2 regions of the Paenarthrobacter sp. RAF54_2 genome follow, and region 2 is predicted to be linked to the other one. Evidence: predicted binding sites of a transcription regulator. Region 2 holds the regulator's gene; the other holds the start of a gene.
The links. Region 2 encodes LexA, which represses DNA repair genes until DNA is damaged. Its sites were predicted from a motif close to TCGAACANNTGTTCGA; they were not measured.

Region 1: ruvA (Holliday junction branch migration protein RuvA) is a predicted target of LexA. The motif match lies at 1,238-1,253, and genes of this name have one in related genera.

The regions. Positions count from the first base shown of each region.
Region 1 covers NZ_JBFRDV010000018.1:113,010-116,418, reverse strand. The annotation lists gene AB4Y87_RS18355 (YebC/PmpR family DNA-binding transcriptional regulator) at 1-588, shown strand, start outside; gene ruvC (crossover junction endodeoxyribonuclease RuvC) at 634-1,212, shown strand; gene ruvA (Holliday junction branch migration protein RuvA) at 1,316-1,960, shown strand; gene ruvB (Holliday junction branch migration DNA helicase RuvB) at 1,953-3,029, shown strand; gene yajC (preprotein translocase subunit YajC) at 3,216-3,409, shown strand, end outside.
Region 2 covers NZ_JBFRDV010000019.1:79,158-82,566, forward strand. The annotation lists gene AB4Y87_RS18775 (ATP-dependent DNA helicase) at 1-984, shown strand, start outside; gene lexA (transcriptional repressor LexA) at 994-1,737, opposite strand; gene AB4Y87_RS18785 (LysM peptidoglycan-binding domain-containing protein) at 2,093-2,452, shown strand; gene AB4Y87_RS18790 (histidinol-phosphate transaminase) at 2,530-3,409, shown strand, end outside.

The DNA of each region.
Region 1 (3,409 bases), on a different contig from region 2:
AAGAAGACCTCGGTTCCCAACGACAACATCGACCGCGCCATCAAGCGTGGCGCCGGCCTCACAGGCGAAGTGGTCGATTACACCGAAATCATGTACGAAGCCCGTGGCCCCCAGGGCTCGGCGTTGTTGATTGAGTGCCTGACCGACAACAAGAACCGTGCGGCTTCCGAGGTTCGACTCGCGATTTCCCGCAACGGTGGCACCATTGCAGATCCCGGCTCGGTCAGCTACCTGTTCACCCGCAAGGGCGTCGTGGTGCTGCCAAAGAATGGGCTGAACGAGGATGACATCCTGATGGCCGTCCTGGACGCCGGCGCAGAGGAAGTCAAGGACAGTGGCGAGAACTGGGAAGTGCATTCCGAGCCCTCCGATCTGCAGGCCATCCGTGATGCCTTGAAGGATGCCGGCATCGAGTACGAATCCGATGAAGCTGAATTCGTGCCCTCCATGCAGGTGGACCTGGATATTGATGGCGCCCGGAAATTCATGAAACTCGTGGATGCCCTCGAAGACCTCGATGACGTCCAGAACGTCTACAGCAACGCCGACTTCAGCGAGGAAGTACAGGCTGCCCTCGACGCCGACTAGGCAGGGCAGAACCTTTATTTTGACAACAAACAGGGAGGCCCGGACTTGACTCTTCGCGTATTGGGAGTCGATCCGGGCCTCACCCGTTGCGGCATCGGTGTAGTTGATATCGAACGGAACCGCCGGGCCACCATGGTGGCTGTTGGTGTGGTCGGGACCTCAGCTGAGCTGACGCTGGACAAGCGGCTTTTGGTCATCGCACAAGCCATCGACGAGTGGCTGGACCTGCACGAGCCGGACGTCGTCGCCGTCGAGCGCGTTTTTTCGCAGATGAACGTCAGCACGGTGATGGGCGTTGCCCAGGCCTCGGGCGTTGTCATCGCAGCGGCCGCGCGTCGCGGCATTCCCGTCGCCTTGCACACACCCTCTGAAGTCAAAGCGGCCGTGACCGGTAGTGGTACTGCCAACAAGGATGCGGTCACCAAGTTGGTCACAAAAATCCTCCGGCTCGATGCCCCGCCCAAGCCTGCAGACGCCGCAGACGCCCTCGCTCTGGCCCTGACGCATGCTTGGCGGGCAGGGAGCGGCATGGGTGGAATCGGCGGGAACACGGGCACGGGTTCCCTCACCCCGGCTCAGCGGGCCTGGGCGGAAGCCGAAGCGAAAGCGCGCCGTGCGCGGTGATTGTCGGTACCCCTTGCTAGGGTATTCGTAGATATGTTCGGATAGTCCGCTTGGCGCCATGGATCCATGGGAGCCGAGCAGGCAGTACCTCAGGAGCCGGGTCTTGATCAGTTTTCTCCGTGGAACAGTTGCCCACGTTGGCTTGTCGACCGCCGTGATCGACCTCAACGGTGCGGGAATGAGCGTTTTCGCTACACCCCAGACCTTGAGCCACCTAAAAGTAGGTGCCGAGGCGAAGCTCTTCACCTCCATGATCGTCCGTGAGGATTCCCTCACGTTGTTCGGCTTCGCCGATGATGATGAACGCGAGGTTTTCGATGTCCTGCTGAGCGTGAGCGGCGTCGGGCCGCGGCTGGCTCTGGCCGTACTTGCCGTGCACGAACCGGAAGCCATCCGGGTGGCGGCTCACACCGGTGACAGCAAGGCATTCACCAAGGTGCCCGGCATTGGGCCAAAGGTGGCCGGCCGTATTGTCCTCGAGCTGGCCGGGAAGTTGGTCCCGCACGGCACGGGCACAGGAACAACACCTGCGGTGATCGCTACCGTGGAATGGAAGCCCCAGGTAGTGGCTGCCATGACCAGTCTGGGCTGGTCCGAGAAGGACGCCGCCGGCAGCATCGATAAAGCCATGGCCGATTCCCCCGAGCTTGTCGACGACGGTAACGTGGCCCAAATACTTCGGGCTACGCTGCGCTGGCTTGGCCAGGACGGGGCCCGCGCCGGCAACCGCGTAGGCAGCCGTGGCTGAGCAGTCACTCGTCAGCGGGGGAGAGGAACCGGAAGAGCGGGTCATTGAGGCTGCTCTCCGACCCAAGAACCTGCACGACTTCGTAGGACAGCATCGGGTCCGCAAGCAACTTGCCTTGGTCCTTGAGGCCTCGAAAATGCGTGGCCGCAGCGCCGACCACGTGCTGATGTCCGGACCTCCAGGACTCGGTAAGACCACACTTGCCATGATCATTGCAGCGGAGATGAACGCGCCGCTGCGTATCAGCAGCGGACCGGCCATCCAGCACGCCGGGGATCTCGCCGCCATCCTTTCCTCGCTCTCGGAGGGGGAGGTCCTGTTCCTTGACGAAATCCACCGCATGTCCAGGCCCGCAGAAGAAATGCTGTACATGGCCATGGAGGACTTCCGCGTGGACATCGTGGTTGGCAAGGGAGCAGGCGCAACTGCAATTCCTTTGGAGCTCCCGCCTTTCACCCTGGTAGGCGCCACCACCCGTGCAGGACTTCTTCCGGGCCCCTTGAGGGACCGATTCGGTTTCACCGGGCACCTCGAGTTCTATTCGGTGGCCGAACTCGAACTTGTCCTCCGCCGCTCTGCCGGGCTTCTTGACCTGAAGGTAAACTCTGCAGGTTTCACCGAGATCGCCGGTCGCTCCCGGGGAACACCACGTATAGCCAACCGACTCCTGCGCCGTGTCCGTGACTGGGCCCTCGTTCATGGCATTGAGCAAATCGATGCCCGGTCGGCGTCAGCTGCCTTGGATATGTACGAAGTAGACGAGCGTGGCTTGGACAGGCTGGACCGGTCCGTTCTCGAAGCCCTCATTACCAAGTTCAATGGTGGCCCTGTTGGCTTGTCCACCTTGGCCATTGCCGTGGGTGAAGAACCCGAAACGGTGGAGACCGTGGCTGAGCCATTCCTGGTGCGCGAAGGACTGCTTGGGCGGACACCTCGTGGGCGCATCGCCATGGCATCAGCCTGGACACACCTTGGTTATGCTGTGCCTGCGGGCGTATTCGGTCAGGAGACCCTAGCGTTGTTTGACGAGGATGAAAACCATGCTGAAAGCGTAGATACCATCGGTTAACACGCTGTATTCAGCTTTTCCCACTAGACTGGTATGACGCTCGGCACGTTCGAGTCCTTGATCCATGCGCCCGCTTCGCGGTGAAGCGCGTTGCTATGCGGGTTTCGTCCCGTGGCCGCAGGATCTGCCGGGGACGTTGCCGTGAACCAAAACGTAAGTAAAGAACGGAACTTCCCTGTGGATCCAATGACCATATTGCTGTTCGTCATGCTTGGACTCTTTGTCTTCATGATGTTCCGCCGCAACAAGAAGACCCAGCAGCAGCAGGCTGCGATGCAGTCCAAGTTCGCTCCGGGCGTCGATGTCATGACCAGCTTCGGTCTTTTCGGACGCATCGTGTCCATCGATGAAGCTGAGAACAAGGTCGTTATCGAGCTGTC
Region 2 (3,409 bases):
GACGGCGGCCGGCAGCTTGCGCGCTCACGGCTCATGCTCATTCTGGAACTGTGCGAGCGGATGCTCGCAGCCAAGGAGAACCGCGAAGTGGTGTGGTTCTCCAGGAACAGCACCTTCGATCCCCAGCAGGGGTACTCCCCGCCGGATGAGACCGCTCCCGCACTGATCAACATCGCTCCGCTTAGCGTTGCCGGCCGGCTGCGGGAAGGCCTTTTCGCAGGGCACACAGTGGTGCTTACTTCTGCCACGCTCGCTATTGGATCCGCCTTTGAGCCTGCCGCCGGTGGCCTGGGGCTGATTGGAGAGGGTGCACCGAGCTGGACTGGGTTGGACGTCGGATCGCCTTTTGATTATCCGAAGCAGGGCGTCCTTTACGTGGCCAAGCACCTGCCCAAGCCCGGCAGGGGCACTTCTCCTGAAGCCCTCGATGAGCTAGAAGACCTCATCCGTGCATCCGGCGGGGGAGCACTGTGCCTGTTCTCCTCACGTCGGGCGGCCGAGGAAGCCGCAGAGGCGATGCGCCCACGTCTGGATGTGGACATCCTCTGCCAGGGCGAATCCACTATGGCAGCACTGGTGAAGCAGTTTGCCGATGAACCGGACACCTGCCTCTTCGGCACCATGTCCCTGTGGCAGGGCGTCGACGTCCCTGGCGGTTCATGCCGCCTTGTGGTGATTGACCGCATTCCGTTCCCCCGGCCCGATGATCCGCTGATGACTGCTCGCTCGCGGGCCGTTGCGCAATCTGGGGGCAACGGGTTCATGGCGGTGTCAGCTACGCACGCGGCAATTCGTCTGGCTCAGGGAGCAGGACGCCTCATCCGTTCTACCGGCGATAAAGGCGTGGTCGCCGTCCTGGACTCACGGCTATCCACCGAAAGGTACGGCGGGTTCCTGCGTGCCGCTTTGCCACCCTTCTGGGCAACGACGGATCGTAATGTTGTGCGCGGCGTCCTGGAACGCTTGAGCGGGAAGAAAACGTAGGCGAACGCCTTAGAGGGAGCGCAGGACCGAAACGACCTTGCCCATAATGGTGGCTTGGTCTCCCAGTATCGGTTCGTACTGCGTGTTCTGGGGGAGCAGCCACGTGTGGCCGTCCCGCTGGCGGAAGGTTTTTACCGTGGCTTCGTCATCCAGGAGTGCTGCCACGATGTCACCGTTGATGGCGTCATTCTGGCGCCGGACAACTACCCAGTCACCGTCACAAATTGCGGCGTCGATCATTGAGTCACCAGCGACCTTCAGCATGAACAGTTCGCCGTGGCCCACCAGTTGCCGGGGCAGGGGCAGGACGTCCTCAATAGTCTGGTCTGCGAGGATGGGGCCACCGGCCGCGATGCGTCCCACCAGGGGCACCATGGCGGTGTCGCTGGCACTGGCCAACTCCGTCACGGCGAGTCCACCTGCGCTACGCAGTGTGGTAGCTGCTTCGACTCCGGGAATTGTCCCGCCGTCAAGGGTCAAAGGCATGAGGACTTCCATGGCGCGGGGGCGCTTGGGATCTCTGCGCAGGTAGCCGAGCTTCTCCAACTGGGAGAGCTGATGGGTGACGCTGGACAGGCTCGCCAGACCAACGGTGTCACCAATTTCGCGCATGCTGGGCGGATAGCCGTTGTCATTGACGGACCGCTGGATAGTTTCCAGGATTTTCTTCTGCCGGACAGTCAGGCTTTTGGGACTCTTTTGAGGCTGCTGGCTCCGCAGGGGTACCCCGCCGCCGGTGGCTTTCGCTGCCATGTTCGCCAATGCCCTTCTGTTCCGCCCGGTCACGGTCTGAAGTGTGCCCGGGGATGTTGGATCTGAAAAAATGTCAGACCCTCCTGTTCCACTGAAACAGTGCCTGTTTCTTCACTCAAACCTAGGCCAGGCACAGGCGTTTATCAAACATTCGTTCTAGCGAGTCTCGACACCGTTCGTTGATAAGTGCTAAAAATGTCATAGCAAGGTTCGAATATGTGTTCTATAAAAGTTGAACCTGGCTCGGATGTTCGAAGAAAGTGTTCGAATATCCGAGGCGGGTCCAACGAACACAAGGAATTGGCAGCCGGCAACGGGCATCCGATGCAGGCAATCGCTCAGAAGGGCTCAGCTCATGTCCGCAATCTCTACGTTCCACGAATTCCGCAACACCCCGGCGCCTACGCGTCTCCGGCTTACCCGGCGCGGCAGGATCGTGTTCTTCGGCATCCCCGCCATGCTGCTGCTTGCCGCGCTGCTGAGCCTTGCCGGCTTCATCAACTCTCCGGCCAAGGCTTCGGATTCCCAGTCCCAACTGCAGCCGCCGGTGGCCGTCACGGTTACTGTCCAGCCCGGGCAGTCACTGTGGGGCATCGCCGGTGCGGCCGCGCCGGAGCGGGACCCGCGTGATGTCATCGCAGAAATCATCCAGTTGAACGATCTCCGCGGAGGACGCATCCAACCCGGCCAGCAACTGTTCGTTCCCGCCAATTGAGTAGCCAGACGGCCGTGAGTGGGCGTCCCTGGCGTCACAGTTACTCTGCAGTCGCACCGGCACCTTAAACTGTCTTGGTGAGTGACCAGCTTGAGCGACTTGACCGACTTCCCCTCCGGACCAACCTGCGTGGACTGAGCCCCTATGGCGCGCCGCAGCTTGATGTCCCCATTTTGCTCAACGTCAACGAGAACACCCATGGCGTGCCGGCCGATGTGCAAGCGGCCATTACCGAGGCCGTTGCGGCCGCGGCCATGGGCCTGAACCGATACCCTGACCGCGAGTTCACCGAACTTCGTGAATCCCTCGCCGATTACCTCGGTCACGGGCTTTCCGCGGACAACATCTGGGCGGCCAACGGCTCCAACGAGGTCCTGCAGCAGATTCTGCAGGCCTTCGGAGGTCCGGGGCGCAAGGCATTGGGCTTCCCTCCCACGTATTCCATGTACCCGCTGCTCGCCAGTGGCACGGACACTGAGTACGTCCGTGGAGTGCGAGCTGATGACTATGGCCTGGATGCGGCTTCCGCTGCTGCCCAGGTGAAGGAGACTGGCGCGAATATCGTGTTCCTGTGCTCTCCGAACAACCCCACGGGAACGGGTCTCGGCCTGGATGTGGTCGAAGCCGTGTATGAAGCCGGCGAGGCCAGCCAGGCTATCGTCATCGTGGATGAGGCCTACCACGAGTTCGCGCACGAGAACACGCCCAGCGCGCTGACGCTGCTTCCCGGGCGGGAGCGTTTGATCGTCTCGCGCACCATGAGCAAGGCCTTTGCCCTGGCAGGTGCGCGCCTGGGCTACATGGCTGCCGCACCTGAGGTTGCTGACGCCATCAGGCTCGTCCGGCTGCCTTACCACCTCTCAGCGGTCACGCAAGCCACGGCCCTGGCTGCCCTCAACCACCGCGAAGCGCTCATGGCCGACGTCGAGGACATCAAGGTCCAACGGGACCGGATTG